2 regions of the Janthinobacterium sp. GW823-FHT01H08 genome follow, and region 1 is predicted to be linked to the other one. Evidence: predicted binding sites of a transcription regulator. Region 1 holds the regulator's gene; the other holds the start of a gene.
The links. Region 1 encodes FliA, which starts transcription of late flagellar genes. Its sites were predicted from a motif close to CTAAAGTTTNNNNNNNNNNNGCCGNTA; they were not measured.

Region 1 (9,838 bases):
TCATGTGTTCGCGCTCGCGGCGGATGGCTTCCGTGCGGCGTTTCAGGGCGGGATTCGGCAACGGGATCGCCTGCGGCGCTTCCATGATGATGGGCGGCGCGCCCTTTTCCAGGCTGAAGGCCTGGCCGATGGCGTTCTGGAAGACGCGGTATTTGCCTTCGTTGACTTGCGAAATCGCGTACATCACGACGAAGAACGCGAACAGCAAAGTGATGAAGTCGGCATACTAGATCAGCCAGCGGTCCTGGTTGTCCGGTTCCTCGTCATACTTCCTGCGCGCGCGCCGCATCATGGTCAGTGCTCGTGCAGCAGGCTGGACACGCGCTCTTCGATGATGCGCGTATGGTCGCCCGTGGCGATGTCGTACAGCACGGCGGCCGTGATTTCATACTGCAGCACGCGGCGCGAGACGATGGCCTTGAGTTTATTGGCCACCGGCAGGAACAGCAGATTGGCCAGGCCCACGCCATAAATCGTCGAGACGAAGGCCACGGCGATGCCGCTGCCCAGTTTGCTCGGGTCGGTGAGGTTTTCCATCACGTGGATCAGACCCAGCACGGCACCCAGGATGCCGATGGTGGGCGAATAGCCGGCCGCCGATTCCCACACCTTGACGGCCTGGCGCTCGGCCATTTCGTAGGCGGAAATTTCCACGTCGAGCAGCTGGCGCAGCTTGTCGGGCGCGATGCCGTCGACGATCATGCGCAAGCCCTTGGCGTTGAAGCGGTCGGCCGTGTTTTCCATCAGGCGCTCGAGCGCCAGCGGACCGTCGCGGCGCGCCGTCAGGCTCCATTGACCGATGTCGCGCGCCAGCGCGGCGCGCGTGTCGGCGGGCGGCAGGAAGACCCAGCGCAGCATTTCCAGGCCGCGCACGAAGGTGCGCAACCGCGTCTGCAGCAGCACGGCGCCGAAGGTGCCGATGATGACGATGGCGAAGGCGGCCGGCTGCAGCAGGGAGGCCATCTTGCCGCCTTCCAGTGCCTGGCCGACCAGCAGGCCCGCCAGCGCCAGCGCCAGCCCGATTACGCTGGACCAGTCCACGCCTGCTCCCTCAAGGTTGCGCGCAGGCGCGCGACGGCCTGGGTATGCAGCTGCGAGACGCGCGATTCGGAAACGCCCATCACCGCGCCGATCTCCTTCAGGTTCAGCTCTTCTTCGTAATACAGGCCCATGAGTATTTTCTCGCGTGGTGGCAGCGCGTCGATGGCATCGATCACGGATTGCCGGAAATCGGTATCGAGCAGGGAACGCAAGGGGTCGCTGTCCTCGTCCACGCAGTGGCGGTCGAGGAAGCTGTCATTGCCGTCCGGATCATGAAAGTCTTCGTAATACACGAGCTGGTGGCCGCCGCCGTCGCCCAGCATTTCCTGGTAGTCGGCCAGCGACATCTTGAGCAGCTTCGCCACTTCCGATTCCGTCGGCGGATGGCCGAGGCGCTGCTGCAAGGTGCTCATCGCCTCCTCGATCTTGCGCATGTTCTGGCGCATGCTGCGCGGCAGCCAGTCGCTGGTGCGCAATTCGTCGAGCATGGCGCCGCGGATGCGCAGCACGGCATAGGTCTCGAACTGCGCGCCATGCGTCTCTTCATAGCGGCTAATGGCATCGAGCAGGCCGATCATGCCGGCCTGGATCAGGTCATCGACCTCGACCGAAGGCGGCAATTTCGCCTTCATATGGTGCGCCAGACGCTTCACCAGCGGAATGTGCTCCGTCAGCAAATAGTCCTTGTTCGATTTCCCTTTGACCGTGTACATAGGCTGCTTATTGTTTTCTCATCTTATCTGGTGCTGCGGTTCGATTCAGGCGCTGAACTGGTGCGGGCTCCCCGTCTGGTACAAGGTGCCGCCAAGCACCGGCGCCGCCGAACGGGCCAGCCGCTCGGCCAGTCCGCGAAACGCCACCGAAGCGCCCGCCAGCGGAAACGCATCGACCACGCTGCGGCCCAGGCGCGCCGCGCGGTGCAGATATTCATCGGCGGGCACGGAACCCATCGAGGTCAGCTTCACGGCCAGGTAGCGGCTCGCCGCCTGTGCCATATTATCGTATACCACTTTTGCCTCGGATTCGGAAGCGCCCGTGACGAGAATGCCGAACGGGCGGCGTCCCAGTTCCTGGCTCAGGCGCTTGATCAGGCAGTACGCCGCCTTGATCGAGGTGGCGCTGGTCGACACTTGCACGACGATATCCGACGAGGCCATCAAGGGCACGGGGAAGCAATCGCCCTCGTCGGCCACGACGCCGTCGACCAGCACGATGCCGCTCTGGCGCGCCAGCACCTCGAAAGTCTTGCCCAGGCGGCGCAATTCGTCCTCGCCCGCATAGTCCATGCTGTCCATCAGGTGGTTGCGCGCGCCCAGGCTGGCCACGCCGAAGCCTTGCGGCACCTGGTGGATGACCTGGTTCAGGCCGCACTGCTGGCGCGCCACGTCGCGCAGGCTGGCGCCGTGCGCCAGTCCCAGCCGTGCAGCCACGCCATCGCTGCCGCCGCTGGCGTCAAGCAGCAGCACGTCATTGCCGCCATAGGCGAGCGAAGCGCCCAGGTTGACCAGCATGGCGCCCTTGTCGTCCTGCGGCGTGGCCGAGAGGAACGTCATGACGCGCGGCTGCGGGCCGGCCAGCATGCGGCGCAAGCCCTCGGCCTGGTCGAAATCGAAATTAGCCAAGGTGCACCCCGCGCGCTTCATTGTTGCGGGCGGCCGCCTGCGCCATCAGGAGCGGCAGTTCGGCGTCGGAAAACTGCGTGGCCGCCGAGTCGCGCTTGAGCTTGAAGGCGCGGTCGATCAGGTAGCCGCGGTCGGCCAGGTACAGGTCTTCCGGCACGCGCTGGCCGTTCGACACATAAAACAGGTTCAGCTTCTGGCGGATCACCACGTCGAGCACGTTGCCGATCGACGCCGCTTCATCGAGCTTGGTCATGATGCAGCCGGCCAGGCCGCTGCCCTGGTAGGCGCGCACTACTTCGTTCAACGTTTCCTGCGTCGCCGTGGAGTTCAGGCACAGCAAACGCTTCACGTCGGCGCCGGCGCCCGACAGCATGGCCACCTGTTCCGTCACCATCTGGTCGCGCTGGCTCACGCCCACGGTATCGATCAGCACCGTGTGCTTGTTCTTGAGTTCCTTCAGGGCGATGCGCAAGTCCGCTTCGTCCTTCACCGAATGCACCATCACGCCGAGGATCTTGCCGTAGATGCGCAGCTGTTCGTGCGCGCCGATACGGTAGGCGTCCGTGGTGATCAGAGCCAGCTTTTCCGGGCCGTGGCGCATCACGCAGCGGGCCGCCAGCTTGGCCGTGCTGGTGGTCTTGCCGACACCGGTCGGGCCGACCAGCGCGAACACGCCGCCCTGCTCCAGCATGGCGTCTTCATTGGCGACCGTGTTCAGGTTGCGGCTCAGGACGGTCTTGATCCAGCGCATGCTTTGCGCACCGTCGAGGCCGGCGGGCAGCTTGTCGATCAGGTAGCGCGCCAGGCTGGCCGAGAAGCCGGCCGCCAGCATTTCGCGCAGCACGACGGCTTTTTGCGGCTCGCGCTGCTGCGTCGAACCCCACGAAATTTCCGCCAGCTGGGTTTCCATCATGCCGCGCATGGCGCGGATTTCATTCATCATGCCGCTCATCTCGGCGGCGGCGTTTTCCTTGACGTGCGCCAGCGCGCTGGCCATCATCTGCTGCATGCGGGCCATGTCCACTGGCTCGCCGGCTGCCTGGCGCGGCGCGGCAGGACGTGGCGCGGCCGGGCGCTGGGCCGGGGCGGCCGGACGTTGCGGCGTGGCGAACTGGGTCTGCAACTGGGGACGGGGCTGGGCCATTTCGGACGCGGCCGGCGGCGAGGCCAGCGAAGCGGCATCGTCATTGGCCAGCGCGAGGATTTCCACCACGCCATCGGTCTGGCGGTTCGACAGGATCACGGCGTCGGGACCCAATGCTTCGCGCACCTTGCGCAGCGCATCGCGCGACGAGGCGCCCGTAAATTTCTTCACATTCATGACCGGCCTCCCAAGGCGGGGGTGGCGCAATATTGGCTGAACTGTGTGACCATCATCGACTCCTGTTGCTTGGGTGCTGTCTTCCACATGGACACAGATCACCCGGACAGTTTCTATTATTAGCGATGCTTGCAGGAAATGATCGAAGGAACAGGACGGGAAAGTACCCGTTATTCAGTTTGCCGGCAGGAAATTGATGTTTATTTGACCAAAAGCAAGGGCTGAGAAGCTGGGGTCAGACCCCCACTAACGCTAACGCAAAGCTCCGCGCTAACGCTGGAGGGGGTCTGACCCCGGTACTAATGCTGTCGACTATTGCGCCCCCACCAGCGCCGTGACGCGGATCGTCTTGGTTTCCGGCACTTCCGCATGCGACAGCACTTTGAGCTGCGGCAAGGCGCGGCGCAGGAAGCGCGACAGCAGGGCGCGCAGCGGCGCCGGCACCAGCAGCACGGGCGTCAGGCCCAGCGCTTCCTGCTGCTGCGCGGCCAGGCCCGCCTGGTGGGCGATGGTATCGGCCAGGCCCGGCTCGATGCCGGCGCCGTCGCCGCCATTGCCCATCGCCTGCATCAGCAGGCGCTCCAGGCGGCTGTCGAGGGTCATCACGGACAACTCGGCCGCACCGGGGAACAGCTGCTGCACGATGGCGCGGCCCAGCGAGACGCGCACCAGCGCCGTCAGGTCGTTCGGGTCTTGCGTATGGACCGTATGCTCGGCCAGGGTTTCGATGATGGTGCGCATGTCGCGGATGTGCACGCCCTCGGCCAGCAGGTTCTGCAGCACTTTCTGCAGGGTCGACAGCGACAGCATCTTCGGCACCAGGTCTTCCACCAGGCGCGGCGCATCCTTGCCCAGGTGGTCGAGCAGCGACTGTACTTCCGCGCGGCCCAGCAGCTCGGACGCATGCGAGGTGATCAGGTGATTCAAGTGCGTGGCCACCACGGTGCCCGCATCGACGACCGTGTAGCCCATCGATTGGGCCTGGTCGCGCAGGCTGGCGTCGATCCAGGTGGCAGGCAAGCCGAACGCGGGGTCGCTCGTGGCCAGGCCCGGCAAGGTGCCGCTGGCCATGCCGGGATTGATCGCCAGGAACTGGCCGTTGAACGCTTCGCCCACGCCCACTTCCACGCCCTTGAGGGTGATGCGGTAGGCGGACGGCTTCAATTCCAGATTGTCGCGGATATGCACGGGCGGCGCCAGAAAGCCCACTTCCTGGGCAAATTTCTTGCGGATGCCTTTGATGCGCTTGAGCAATTCGCCGCCCTGCGTCTTGTCGACCAGGGGGATCAAACGGTAGCCCACTTCCAGGCCCAGGGTGTCGACGGGCATGATGTCTTGCCAGCTGGCTTCCTCCTGCTCGGGCGCCACCGTGGCTGGCGGCGCTTCGGCCGGCTTTTCGGCCGCCGCTTTTTCCTGCGTGCGTTTCTTGCTGATCAAATACGCGGAGCCGGCCAGCAGCGAGGCCAGCAGGATGAAGACCATGTTCGGCATGCCGGGAATCAGGCCCATGCCGCCGATGATGCCGGCGGTAATGTACAACACTTGCGGTTTCGCAAACAATTGCCCCACCAACTGGGTGCCGATGTCCTGTTCGCTGGCCACGCGCGAGACGACGATACCGGCCGCCGTGGAAATGATCAGCGAAGGAATCTGCGCCACCAGGCCGTCACCGATGGCCAGCAGGGTGTAGTTCTTCAGTGCATCGGCAAAGCCCATGTCATGCTGCAGCAAGCCCACCAGCAGGCCGCCGACGATATTGATGACGGTCACCATGATGCCGGCGATGGCGTCGCCGCGCACGTATTTGCTGGCGCCGTCCATGGCGCCGTAGAATTCCGCTTCCTGCGCCACTTCCGTGCGGCGGCGGCGCGCTTCGTCTTCGCCGATCAGGCCGGCGTTCAGGTCGGCATCGATGGCCATCTGCTTACCAGGCATCGCGTCCAGCGCGAAGCGGGCGCCCACCTCGGCGATACGGCCCGCACCCTTGGTCACGACGGTAAAGTTGATGATCGTCAAAATAATGAAGACCACGATACCGACCGTGTAGTTGCCGCCAATCAAGAAATGACCGAACGCTTCGATCACCTTACCGGCCGCGTCGGCGCCCGTATGGCCTTCCGTCAGCACGACGCGCGTGGACGCCACGTTCAGCGACAGGCGCAGCATGGTCGACACGAGCAGGATGGTCGGGAAGGCCATGAAGTCGAGCGGCTTGACCGTGTACAGCGCCGTCAGCAGCACGATGATGGACAGCGCGATATTAAAGCTGAAGAAAATGTCGAGGATGAAGGCCGGCAGCGGCAACACCATCATCGCCAGCAGCATGATGATGATGATCGGCGCGGCGACACCCTTGCTGGCATTGTTGCCCATTCCGCTGAGCCAGGCTGGCAATCTCAGGCCGTTCATGGTGTGCTTCCTTTATTCTTGTCTGCCGCGTCTGCCGCGGGTTTGGTCTGCGATGCGGGGTCGAGCGGATCGAGCTCGGGCGGCACGTCGAGTTTTTTCGGCTTGTCGGGGCGCTCGCCATGGCCGTTGCCGTAGCTGCGCAGCTGGAACACGTAGGCCAGTACTTCGGCCACGGCGCCGTACAGCGCCTCGGGAATCTCGTCGCCGATGTCCGTGTGCTTGTACAGCGCGCGCGCCAGGGCTGGCGCTTCCAGGATGGCGACCTTGTGTTCGCCCGCCAGTTCACGGATCTTCGCCGCCACTTCGTCGATACCCTTGGCCACCACCTGCGGCGCGCCGCGCGAATTCTCGCCATACTTCAAGGCCACGGCGTAGTGGGTCGGATTGGTCACCACCACGTCGGCCGTCGGCACGTCGGCCATCATGCGGCGGCGCGACATTTCATGCTGCATCTGGCGTATCTTCGCCTTGATCTGCGGATTGCCGTCCGACTCCTTCGCCTCTTGCTTGACTTCCTGCAAGGACATTTTCATCTTGTTGGCGTAATGCCACATCTGGTACGGACCATCGATGGCGGCGATCAGGCCCAGCGCGCCGACGATCAGCAGGAAGGCCGTGATCAGCAGGCTGATCAGATGGGCCGAACCGGCGCGCAGGGATTCCACCGACAGGCCCAGCACGGCATCCTTTTGATGCTGCATCACCATCCAGGCGACGACGCCGACGACGAGGGTCTTGGCGATGGCCTTGAGCAGCTCCACCAGCGCATTCTTCGAAAACATATTGCCCAGGCCGCGAATCGGGTTGAGCTTGCCAAAATTGGGGGTGAACGCCTTGGAACTGAACAGCCAGCCGCCCACCAGCACGGGCGACGCGAGGGCGACGAGCATGATGGCCGCGGCGTACGGCAGGCAGGTCAGCAGAACGGAACCCACGTCGTAGCCGATGCGCAACATCATCGCGTCGGGATTGAGGATTTGCTCCCGGTCCAGGGTCAGCCCGGAAACCATGACAGCCGTCAGCCGCCGCACGATGGCGTCGCCGGCAAACCACAGACAGCAGCCGGACGCCATCAACACCGTAAACGTGGCCACTTCACGCGATCGCGGAACGTCGCCTTCCTCACGCGCCTGCTCGAGGCGCTTCGGTGACGCGGCTTCGGTCTTTTCTGCGTCGCTGTCTTCCGACATCAATCAACTCCGGTGAAGTCCTGCAGCCTGGCTAGGCGCAATACGGACTGGGCATGACGCATTATCGGTTCAAGCGGGCGCGCGCCATCGGCGGAACAGGGGGGCAAATCCCCTGTATTTCCTTTACTCTCCGGTAACCTTAGCGGGACTTGCGCGCCTCGGCCTGTTTCACCGTCTGCTCGATGGCGCCAAACAGCGACTTGCCGTCATCGCCCAGCATTTCCAAACGAACAACATCACCAAACAGCAAGTACGGCGTGCTGGCGACGCCATCGGCGATCATCTCCTGGTTACGTCGCTCAACGATGCTGGAAAATCCCTTCTTGATCTCCTTGTTGGCGACGCCGCCTGCGCTGACCACACTGCCGGCGCGCGCGTTGCGCGTCTGGCACAGATGGGCGAGCATTTGCGGGTAATTGAACGCCATGTCGGCGCCCGCGTGGGGCTGGCCCGTCAACTTGCCGTTCAGGCTGCAACGCAGCGCGTAGTGCACTTTGCCGCCGCGCCAGGCGTCGCCCAGTTCGTCTGGCGTGACGGCGACGGGCGAGCACGCCATGGCCGGCTTCGCCTGCAGGAAGCCGTAGCCGCTCGCCTGTTCGTCCGGCGCCAGGTTGCGCAAGGTGATGTCGTTGACCAGCATCAACAGCTTGATGTTCAGGTGCGCCTGGTCCGGCGTCGAGCCCATGGCCACGTCGTCCGTGATGGCGGCGATGCCCGCTTCGTAATCGATGCCCCACTGCTCGTGCGCCAGGCAGATGTCGTCGTGGGCGCCGAGGAAATCGTCGCTGGCCCCCTGGTACAGTCGCGGCGATTCGCGCAGATTCGCGGGCACTTCAGTTCCCGCCGCCTTGCAGGCCCGTTCGATCTGCTGCAGATAAGAAGCGCCGGCCACGCGCAAACTGCTGCGCGGCAAAGGCGCCATGCAGTTGGCGGGATCGAACTCGAAGGCGCGATGGCCGCGGCCGCTATTGATGGTCTGGTACAACAAGTCCAGCTGGGGCGCGATGAAACTCCAGTCGTCGAGCGCCTTTTGCAGGGTCGAGGCGATGCCGTCGGCCAGATGGGCCGTTTTCAGGTCGCGCGAGACGACAGCCAGCTGGCCATCGCGCGTGCCATCGTTCAGGGTTGCTAATTTCATGTAGGGAAAACTTCGTCAAATGCAGGCAATTGAAGGCTAAAGACGCCAAAAAGCCGGGATATTCCCGGCTTTGACGGTCAGAAGAGTTTTACGCGAGGAGAGCGATCTGCTCGGGCGTCAGGTAACACCACTCGCCTTCCGCAATGCCCAGCGATTCCAGGGTCAGGCTGCCGATGGCGGAACGGTGCAGCGCGCTGCAATGGTTGCCGGCGGCGGCCAGCATGCGCTTGACCTGGTGGTATTTGCCTTGCTCGAGCACGATTTCCAGCTGGTACTCGCCGCGCTTGACACAGACGAGGGCGGCCAGCGGGGCCGGTTCGTCGTGCAATTGCACGCCGGCCAGCAGCAGGGCCACCAGTTCATCGGTCACGGGCTCTTGCGTCGTGGCCTGGTAAATTTTCGGAACGTGACGCTTCGGCGACGATTGGGCATGGATAAAGGGGCCATCGTCGGACATCAGCAGCATGCCCGTCGTATCGTGGTCGAGCCGGCCGACGGGCTGGACTTCGCGCCAGGTAAACTGTTCCGGCAGCAGGGTCAGCACGCCGGGATGATGGCTGGGTTTGCGCGAGCATTCGAAGTTGGCGGGCTTATTCAGCGCCAGGTACAGGTGGGCGCGGTACACCCACTCTTCTTCGAACACATGCAGCACCAGGCCGTCGGTCTCGACGGTGGTGCGGTAACTGGTCTGGGTGACGCCATCGATGACGACATCGCCATCTTCGATAAGGGAACGGCAATATTTACGGGTGCCAAAACCCTGCGATTGCAGGATGCGGTCTAGGGATAATTTACTCATGGGCGTGACTTTACCAGAAGCGGCTGGCAGCGTGAAGCGGCCCTGTACCAGGCCGCCGAGGTCGCACCAGCCTTGCGCAGGCACAGATGAGCTGAAGTGCAAGGTGAGATTTCGATATAAATGGTCAATTCCTTTGAGAAATATCAAGCGCTTGGAATATCGCATTGATAGACTGAAACTTCGTTAGGAATCCGCCTAACGAGCTTTAGGAATAATAACCAGGCAACGACTCACAAGGACATTGTATGAAGCATACCGATACCATCGCCTTAGAAGGCAGCATCGCCGACATGCGCCAGCGCATCGCTACGGAACAGG
Region 2 (9,838 bases), 1.2 Mb from region 1:
ACGTCGGTTCCGGCGCCCTGCTGCCGACCACCTCCGTCGACCAGTACGGCGCCACGCTGGCCAAGTGGTTCGGCGTGGCCGACAGCCAGCTGGCCGAGGTGTTCCCGAACATCGGCAACTTCAGCCGGCGCGACCTGGGGTTCATGACGACAACTTAGCCATTGACGGCGATCGTCAGCGTGACGACGTAGCCATCCGTGGCATTGCCCGTCACCGTGGCCATCTGCAGGCTGGTGCCGTCGCTGAAGACATTGTCGCTGGCATAGCTGATCTGCGCCAGGTTGCGCACGCTGGCCGTGTAGCCGCTGGCCGTGTAGGCCTCATTCAACGTTGCCATTGGAAAAGTGAACTGCGAGGTCTTGATGCGGTTCGAGGCAGAGGCTGCCTTGGCCAGGCTGGGATAGACCTCGACATGCACGTGCGGCATGCGCCCCGCATAGCAGCCGGGAAAGATCGTCGTGAAGCTGAGGTTGCCGGCGCTGTCCGTTTCCTGCACGCCGCGCAGGTAATTTTGCGCCGTCACGCCGCTCGAATACAGCGAATACAGGCCGTCGCGGTCGCAATGCCATACATACACGGCGTAACCGGCCAGGCTGGCGCAGCCGCCGCTGGCGTTAAGCAACTGCAGCTTGATGGTGAGCGGCACACCCGCCGCCACACCCGTGGCGCCGTTAAAACTGGCGCGGATATCGCTGCGCACGACACCCGACTGGTTCAGCACGTTAATGATGCTGCCGCCATAGGTGTTCGTGCCATCGGCAGGATACGGCCCGCCCGTTTCCTCGGGAATCACTGTGCATGCGCCCGTGCTGGGTGTCGTGACCCCAGCGGCGGCGCTGCCTGCCGCCGCGCCGCTGGCGTCCGACCCGCCGCCGCAGCTCATCAGGGGCAAGGTGGCGGCGCCGGCCAGCAGCCAGCGCAGCACCTGTCGCCGCTCGGCCGCCTGTTGCCGCATCATTTCGAGGTCGGATGCCAGACCGTGATCATGTAGTTCCATAGATATTCCATCAAGTGGGGCAAGCCCGCCAAGGCGGGATTCAGGCTGGCGCACAGGTACAGCGCCTGCGTCGCATGGCGCGAGAGCGCTTGCAAGCTGCTGCCCGGACGCAAGGCATGGATGCGCATGCTGGCTCTCCCTGCGCTCGCGCCTGCCGCTTACTCGGAGCGCCGGAGGTCGCGCGGACCCTGGCGGCTGTCGTGCCGCTGCAGCGCCTGCTGGCGCTGTGTCGCCGTCAGCACGGCCAGCAATTGCTGCTCCAGCCGCGCATGCTGCAAGCTGATCTTCGCCATGGCTTGCGCCGCCGTGTTCGCCAGCGCGCTGGCTTGCGCATCATCGTAGGCGCTGGAGGCGGCCAGCGCGCGCAGCTGCTCGTGGGCCTTGAAAGCGATCTTTTCCTGTTCCCGCAGCAAGGGCGCCTGGGCATAGGTGGCGGCGAAGACCTTGTCCTGCTGCGCTTCGCTCAATGCGATGCCGCGCAGGAACGGCGACCCTGGCATGGCTTGCGGCGGCGGGCCATCCGGTGCTAATTCTTGCTGCGCCAGAGCGACCAGCGGCATGCTGCAGGCGGACAGCAACAACAGGGACAGGACAATACTCAGGTGTTTCATCGGGCTTTCCTTTCGTGACGATCAGCCCTGATTGTCGGCGTCTGGCGTGTAAAGCAACGTTAGGGCCGCGTAAAAGCGTGTAAAGGAAGGTGCGGGAGTGTAAGCAGACGTATGTAAAAGCGGGTAAAAGGGCCCTGAGCCGCGCCTGTTGACTGCTATCATCGGGCGATATTCACCCGAAAAAAGCACAGGCATGAGCAAGGTTTTGTTAATCGATGACGACGTGGAACTGGTCGGCATGTTCCAGGAATACCTGACGCAGGAAGGTTTCGATGCCCGCGCCGTGCATGACGGCGAAAGCGGCGCGGCCGAGGCGCTGACGGGCCTGTACGCCATCGCCGTCCTCGACGTCATGATGCCGCGCATGAATGGACTGGAAACCCTGCGCCGCATCCGCGCCGGCAGCAACCTGCCCATCCTGATGCTGACGGCGCGCGGCGACGATACGGACCGTATCGTGGGTCTGGAGCTGGGCGCCGACGATTACGTGACGAAACCGTGCACGCCGCGCGAGCTGACGGCGCGCATCCGCGCCATCCTGCGCCGCGCGCAGGCGGCGCCGCACGACAGCTCGGGTCTGGCGCCGCTCACCGTAGGGCAACTGACGATGTGGCCGGAACAGCGCCGCGTTTCCTGGGCCGGCGCGCACCTGGAGCTGACGAGCACGGAATTCAACTTGCTGGAAGTGCTGGTGCGCCATGCGGGCAAGCCCGTCAGCAAGAATCAATTATCGGAACTGGGTCTGGGCCGTCCCATGGCCCGCTTCGACCGCAATATCGACGTGCACTTGAGCAGCCTGCGCCGCAAACTGGGCAGCCTGGCCGATGGCCGCTCCTGCCTGCAGACCGTGTACCGTCTCGGCTACCAGCTGATCAAGGAGTAAGCGTGGGCCGTCTGTTCTGGAAGTTTTTTCTGTGCATCATGCTGGCGCAAGTGACGGCCACCATCGGCATCGGCGGCACCTTCTGGCTGAAAAACCGGGCGGCCCAGCAGGAGCGGGCCCTCGACATCGACACCAGTCCGCCCGCGCAAATGATCATCGAGGCCGCCAGCGCCACCCTGGAAGCGGGCGGCAGCCAGGCCTTGCGGCAATTCCTGAGCAAGCTCGAGCGCATGCGCGTGTTTGCCGTCGATGCGCGCGGACACGAACTGATGGGCCGCGCGGTGCATCCCGCCATGCTGGCCAAGGCGCGCGCCATGCTGGAGCAAAGCCAGGCCCATCCCGTCGTGCGCACGGTCACCGGCAGCGACGGCCAGCGCTATCTGCTGTTCCTGCCCTCGTCCGAACGCTTCCGCAATGCCGAAGCGGGCGCCGCGCGCGACACCCTCAATGCCGTCACCCTGAGCGGCCCGCGCGCCATGGGAGCCGGTCCACGGCCCCACGAAGCGGGCACTGCGCCGCCACGCGGCGAATTCGGCCGCGGCCCGCCCCCGCGCATGGACACGCCCTACCGCACCTTCATTCCCCTGGGGGCGGCCATTGCCGCCAGCCTGCTGTTTTCTTTCCTGCTGGCCTGGTATTTTGCGCGCCCCATCCGCGACCTGCGGCAAGCGTTCGAGGCCGCCTCGCACGGCAATCTGGCGCCGCGTTTTCACGCCAGCGGCAAGCGCGGCGATGAATTGACGGACCTGGGCCGCGATTTCGACCGCATGACGGGCCGCTTGCGCAGCCTCATGGATAGCCAGACACGTCTGCTGCATGACGTCTCGCACGAGTTGCGCTCGCCGCTGGCACGCCTGCAGGCCGCCATCGGCCTGGCGCACCAGCAGCCGGAAAAGATGGCCGCCTCGATGCAGCGCATCGAACGCGAAAGCGAACGCATGGATAAACTGATCGGTGAACTGCTGACGCTGTCACGGCTGGAAGCCGGCGCCGGGCAAACGGGAGCCGGGCACATGCACAGCGAAGACGTCAGCATCGCCGACCTCGTGCACGACATCGTGGACGACGCCCGCTATGAGGCCCGGGCACGCCAGTTGAACGTCGAACTGGCGGGCGATGCGGCCATGCCCGACGCCAGCGTCACGGGCCAGCCAGAATTGCTGGCGCGCGCCGTGGAAAACGTGGTGCGCAACGCCGTCAAGCACAGCCCCGATGGCGGCACGGTGGAAGTGGAACTGTCTCGCATGTCCGACTGGCTGCGCATCGCCGTGCTGGACCGGGGCCCCGGCGTGGCTGGCGCGGACCTGGCGCGCATTTTTGAACCGTTCTTCCGCGCCAGTAATACCCAGCACAGCACGGATGGACACGGCCTGGGCCTGGCTATCGCCCGGCACGTCATCAATGCCCATGGCGGCCGCATCGGGGCCAGCTTGCGCAGCGGTGGCGGCTTGTGCGTGGAAATGTTGTTGCCTGTCAAAACGCCAGGCTGACCTGTCGGCGAGCCTGGCGCGTGGATGTGTTGTTACGCCTGCGTATCGATGATGCTGCCCAGGGTCGACGCGCTTGACCTGGCGGGACTCGCCACGGTCTCGGCACTGCTGGCCGTTTGGGAATCGCCTTGCGCCGCCTTCTGCGCGGCCGCCGCCTGTAGCTGGGCGATTTGCGCCTGCAAGGCCTGAATTTGCTGCGCCAGCTGCTGCTGCAGCTTTTGCGACGCGTCCGTCTGCTCGCCCTTCTGCGACTCCGTCAACTGTTTTTGCGCCGCCGTGATCTGCTTTTGCAGCGCCGCGATCTGCGCACTGCTGCCCGAACTGGCGCTACTGGCCGCGCTGACTGCGCTGCCGGAACCGATTGCCGCTACCATATTGCCTCCCTGATTATTCAACACCTTATTATCGGCGCGCAAGGTACTCAATACAGGGCGGCAAGTGTAAAGGCGGGTAAAGCCATGTAAAGACGCCGCGCGCACCATCCGATTGCACGCCAGCAAGAAAAACTGGCACACTGGCGCTTCCTGCCTTGACCACGATCCATGATGATGACGCCCCTGCTGCCCGCCCTGCCCGACCTCGTGCCCCGCCAACGCTGCGGCGTGATCGAGTTTCCCGTCCACCACATGCGTGGCGGCACGTCGACGGGCCTGGTCTTGCACGGGACCTGCGTGCCGGCCGAGCAAACGCTGCGCGAGGAATTGCTGCGCCACCTGATGGGCGTGCCCCAGTCCGGCCGGCAGCCGGGCAACCGGCAAATCACGGGCCTGGGTCGGGGCACGCCCACCAGCAATAAAGTCTTCCTCGCCGAGGTGGAACAGCATGCGGGCCAGCCGCGCCTGGTCAGCACCCTGGCCCAGCTGGCTGGCGAACACGGCGATATCGACTGGAGCGTGAACTGCGGCAATATGTCGTCCGCCCTGCAACTGTGGGGACTGGACAGCGGCGTGATCGAGGCACTGGCCATCGGCGCGCACGATATCGATATCCGCAACACCAACACGGGCGTCATCACCACCTCGCGCATGGCGCGCGAACGCGACGGCAGCTTTACGGCCGCCAGCATTCCTGGCGTGACCGGCAACTTCCCCCGCGTGGACCTGTTCCTGCGGCAGCCGGCAGGCGCCAAGACGGGAAAATTATTACCAACAGGCAATGCGCAGGATGTGGTGCACGGTTATGTGGTCTCGTGCGTGGATGTGGCCGTGCCCATGGTCATCGCGCCAGCGAGCCAGTTCGGCAAGACGGCGCACGAGTCCATCGCGGAACTGGAAGCGGATACGGCTTTCATGCAGGCGATCCGCCAGGTGTGGAGCGCGGCGGGACTGCTGATGGGCTTGCGCAAGCGCGATGGCGGGTTGATGACGTTGGCGGAACTGGAACGCAGCGAAACCATCCCCAAGTTCTGCATCGTGGGGCCGGCGGCGGAAGAGGGAAATATTGCGGTGCGTTACTTTACGCCGCAATCGGGCCACGCCTCGCTGGCGGTCTCGGGAGGCTGCTGCCTGGCGGCCGCGTGCCTGATACCGGGCACGGTGGCGCATGCGCTGGCGCGCGGCGTGCCGCCAGTCAAGCAAGCGGAAACAGAGATGGAACTGGGCCTAGCCAACCCGGCCGGCATCCTGGACACCACCATCGTGGCGCGCCAGGACGGGGTGACGGGCAACATCGCCATCGACGGTGCGGCCTACCGGCGCAGCGCGCAAATCTTGCTGCGCGGCCATGTTCCCCTGTACCAGCCGTCAACCGCGCTGAAGGCGTGGCTGCTGAAACAGATTTAAAGCAGGACTGGCGCCCCGCCCGTTCAAGCAATCAATCAGGTCTTCGGCAATGTCACGCCGACCTGGCCCTGGTATTTGCCGCCGCGGTCCTTGTACGAGGTTTCGCACACTTCGTCGGATTCGAAAAACAGCACTTGCGCCACGCCTTCGTTGGCGTAGATTTTCGCCGGCAACGGTGTCGTATTCGAAAACTCCAGGGTCACATAGCCTTCCCATTCCGGTTCGAACGGGGTGACGTTGACGATGATGCCGCAGCGCGCATACGTGCTCTTGCCCAGGCAAATCGTCAAGACGTTGCGGGGAATGCGGAAATATTCCACGGTACGGGCCAGCGCGAAGGAATTGGGCGGGATGATGCAATAGCCCTTGCCCGACACATCGACGAAGTTATTCGCGTCAAAATCCTTGGGATCGACGATGGTGGTGTTGATGTTGGTAAACAACTTGAACTCGTCGGCGCAACGGATGTCATAGCCATAGCTGGAGGTGCCGTAGGAAACGATGCGGTTGCCGTCGCGTTCCTTGACCTGGCCCGGTTCGAACGGCTCGATCATGCCCGTTGTTTCCGCCATGCGGCGTATCCATTTATCGCTTTTAATCGTCATCGCAGGGGTATCTTTCTAGAATATCGAATGGCTGGGGCGGCGCGCCAGGTGCAGGCGCGGCCCGAATGGCAGGATTTTACGCGAAAATCCGCCGCTGTTGGCCCCCATCCCCTGAAAATCCTTGGCGGAAGGCTATTGTTTCGCCAGCAATGCCGTGATCATCTCGCGCACCACTTGCGCCGTCAGTTCCGGGTTTTCCATGGGAAACAGATGGCCGCCCGGCACCTGGCGGAAAAACTTGCCGACCAGCTTGCGCGTGGCCGTCAAGCCCGCCTGGCGGCATTCCACCGATTCCGTGCCGCCGATAAAGCCGATGGGCACGGGAAACCCATCCTTGACGAGGCCGCCGATATGGTGCGGCAAGCTGCGGTAGACCTGCGTTTCCACTTCGCGCGTAAAACGCAGCTGCACCCCGTCCGGATGGGGAGCCAGGCCGCTGTCGATGTAATCGCGCAAGACTTGCGGCGCCCAGATGGCGAACATGTCCTTGGCCGCGAAGTGTTCATACGCGGCTTGCGCATCGGGCCACAGCTTGCGCCGCCGGGCGGAAAAACGCGAGGGGGAAAACCGCTCGCCCAGCGCCGTGTTGCGCGCCAGGCGCACCAGCAAGGCGCGCCAGCCCGCCACCACGGGCGAATCGAGCAAGACCACGCAACGCACCAGGTCGGGCCGCTGCTTGGCCACCATCACGCTGAGCATGCCGCCCAGCGAATGGCCGACGAGGATCACGGGCGCGCTGTAGCGGCGCTCCAGGTCGTCGATGTACTCGCGCACCAGCTCGGGCCAGCCCGTGCTGACGGGGTAATCCGGATCGTGCGCATGCATGTCGAGCGCCTGCACGGTGTAGTGCTGGCCCAGCAAGCCGAACAGCTTGCGGTAGGTGCCGGCAGGGTAACTGTTGGCGTGGGCAAAGTGCAGTTGCGGGAGGGTCATCGTGGGGCGGTGCCGGTGAATGCGATAGGCAATTGTAATGGCATGCCGGCAAGACGGATCAGAGGAAGACCTCTAATTTGCGGGCTGGCAGCGGGCGCGCTGGCGCCATGCCGGGCACGAACGAGGCCAGTACGTCGCCCAGCTCGGCGTTGGAATCGACCACGCAAAAAGCATCGTCAAACGCATGGTGACGGTTCATGGGATTGCGCACGACGATGCATTCCAGCCCGGCCGCCCTGGCGGCGCGCAAGCCGCGCGGCGAGTCTTCCACGGCCACGCAGTCGGCGGCGGCCAGGCCCAGGCGCTGCAAGCCCAGCTGGTAGCCGTCGGGCGCCGGCTTGCTCTCGCCATACATTTCGCGCGTCAGCACGAAGTCGAAGTGGCTGAGCAAGCCCGTGGCCGCATGGCTGATGCGGAAATGTTGCTCATAGGCGCTGGTGACCACGCCCATGGCCACATGCGGGCGCAGCGCCGCCAGCACTTGCCCGATGCCGGGGATGGCCAGCTGCCCCGCCTGGCGCAGGCGTTGCGCAAACAGCTCGGTGCGCTCGGCCCGCAGGCGCTCGACCAGCTCAATGCTGTGCCCCTGCCCCAGCAGCAGATGCCAGGCGCCGTAGTTATTGTCCAGGAACCAGTCAAAAAATTGCTTCGGCGTCAAGTCTATGCCGTAGGGCAAGAGCAAGTCGCGGTTGCTTTCGTAAAACAGCTGTTCGGTATCGACCAGCACGCCATCGTTGTCCCACAGCACGCCCTGGATGGTTTTCATGGCTTGTTGTCGTTCAAAAACTTACTTGAAGAAGATGTCGTAGGACAACTTCACGATCAGCAGCACCAGCAGCACGAGGAAGAGGATGCGCACGAAGGCGGCGCCGCGGCGCACGGCGATCCAGGTGCCCGTCAGGGCACCCAGGATATTGCACACGGCCATGGGCGCTGCCACCGCGTAGACCACGTGGCCGGCGGGAATGAAGAAGGCCAGCGCGGCCACGTTGGTGGCGATATTCACCAGTTTCGAGCAGGCCGAGGCGAGGATGAAATCGAAGCCGAAGACGCGGATGAACAGGAAAATCAAAAAACTGCCCGTGCCCGGCCCGAACAGGCCGTCATAAAAGCCGATGGCGCCGCCGATGACGATGGCGAGGATGCGCTCGCGCGGGCCGATGGGGCGCGCTTCGCGCGTCGTGCCGAAATCCTTCTTGATGAAGGTGTAGATGGCCATGATGATGATCAACACCAGCACCATGGGGCGCACCACCTGCTGCGGCACGTAGGACACGGCGGCCGCGCCGATGAAGGACATGACGAAGGCGCTGGCCACGGCGGGCAGCACCAGCAGCCACGGGATGTGCACCTTGCCGACAAACGAGCGGGCGGCAAACGTGGTGCCGCAGGCGGACGCCAGCTTATTCGTGCCCAGCAAGGAGGTCGACGCCATGTTCGGCATCAGGTTGAACAGGGCCGGCAGCTGTATCAGCCCGCCCCCGCCCACGGCGGCATCGATCAGGCCGGCAAAGAAGGCAAATAAACACAGCAGCGAGATGGTCAGCATGATAGGCAATATGGAATGGGCGACAGCGGCAGTATAGGCGTCAGACACTTTTTCCGATGCAACTTCAAATTGCGGAAAACGCAATCAGGCGTAACGCTTGACGGAATGCGCCCCATGCGGTCTACTGGCCTCTTTTGCCGGGAGTGACGCGATGTCGATGAAACTGATGTGGGAGATCCGCGCCTTTTGCACCGTGGTGGAAAAGCGCAGCTTCATCCACGCGGCGCGCATGCTGGGACGCTCGCCGTCGGCCGTCACGCGCGCCATCCAGTTCCTCGAAGACGCCATCGGCGCCGAGCTGATCCTGCGCACGCAAAAGCAGTTCACCCTGACGACGGCCGGCGAAACCTATTACGCGTCGGCCAAGCACTTGCTGGAAACGCAGGCCGAGGCGGAAGACCAGCTGGCAGAGCTGAGCAACTCGCCGCAAGGCTGGGTGCGCCTCTCCGCGCCGGAAATTTTGTCGCTGGGCTTCCTGCCGAAAGTGGTGGCGCAATTTTCGCGCGACTATCCGAACGTGTCCGTGGACATCCATTTCTCGGACAAATCGATCGACCCCATCCAGGAAAAGCTCGACTTTGCCATCCGCGGCGCCTTCCCCCAGTCGAGCGAGCTGATCGGTTATCCCCTGTGGAACTACCGCCGCTACATGTACGCCTCGCCCGACTATATCGCCCGCATGGGCGCGCCCGACGAACCGGAAGAGCTGGCCGGCCACGACATCATCATGCACTCGGCTCCCCGCATCCTGCGCGACTGGCATTTCGTTTCCACCGAGCGCAACGTGCGCTACCAGGTGCAGCCCCGCTTCCGCTTCACTTCCGGCATCGCCACCTTTCAGGCGGCCCTGGAAGGCGCCGGCATCGTGCGCCTGGCCAGCTGGCTGGCGGAACCGGCCGTGGCGGCAGGCACCCTGCGCCGGGTCTGCACGGCATACCGGCTGACCTCGTCGAAGGAGCTGGACCCGAGCATCCATGCCGTGTATGGCA

Region 2: AC3RCG_RS17325 (FlxA-like family protein) is a predicted target of FliA. The motif match lies at 4,385-4,411, and genes of this name have one in related genera.

The regions. Positions count from the first base shown of each region.
Region 1 is NZ_CM179504.1:5,051,446-5,061,283, forward strand. Features, by position in the region: partial or broken gene motD (flagellar motor protein MotD) at 1-289, opposite strand, end outside; gene AC3RCG_RS22695 (flagellar motor protein) at 295-1,041, opposite strand; gene AC3RCG_RS22700 (RNA polymerase sigma factor FliA) at 1,023-1,754, opposite strand; gene AC3RCG_RS22705 (MinD/ParA family ATP-binding protein) at 1,800-2,663, opposite strand; gene flhF (flagellar biosynthesis GTPase FlhF) at 2,656-3,984, opposite strand; gene flhA (flagellar biosynthesis protein FlhA) at 4,297-6,393, opposite strand; gene flhB (flagellar biosynthesis protein FlhB) at 6,390-7,583, opposite strand; gene AC3RCG_RS22725 (fumarylacetoacetate hydrolase family protein) at 7,723-8,721, opposite strand; gene AC3RCG_RS22730 (pseudouridine synthase) at 8,810-9,520, opposite strand; gene AC3RCG_RS22735 (hypothetical protein) at 9,766-9,838, shown strand, end outside.
Region 2 is NZ_CM179504.1:3,869,024-3,878,861, forward strand. Features, by position in the region: gene AC3RCG_RS17295 (DUF1501 domain-containing protein) at 1-158, shown strand, start outside; gene AC3RCG_RS17300 (dioxygenase family protein) at 155-997, opposite strand; gene AC3RCG_RS17305 (hypothetical protein) at 955-1,125, opposite strand; gene AC3RCG_RS17310 (Spy/CpxP family protein refolding chaperone) at 1,156-1,608, opposite strand; gene AC3RCG_RS17315 (response regulator transcription factor) at 1,802-2,491, shown strand; gene AC3RCG_RS17320 (sensor histidine kinase) at 2,494-3,981, shown strand; gene AC3RCG_RS17325 (FlxA-like family protein) at 4,014-4,355, opposite strand; gene AC3RCG_RS17330 (PrpF domain-containing protein) at 4,524-5,762, shown strand; gene dcd (dCTP deaminase) at 5,798-6,367, opposite strand; gene AC3RCG_RS17340 (alpha/beta fold hydrolase) at 6,500-7,300, opposite strand; gene AC3RCG_RS17345 (HAD family hydrolase) at 7,359-8,066, opposite strand; gene AC3RCG_RS17350 (sulfite exporter TauE/SafE family protein) at 8,088-8,849, opposite strand; gene AC3RCG_RS17355 (LysR family transcriptional regulator) at 9,001-9,838, shown strand, end outside.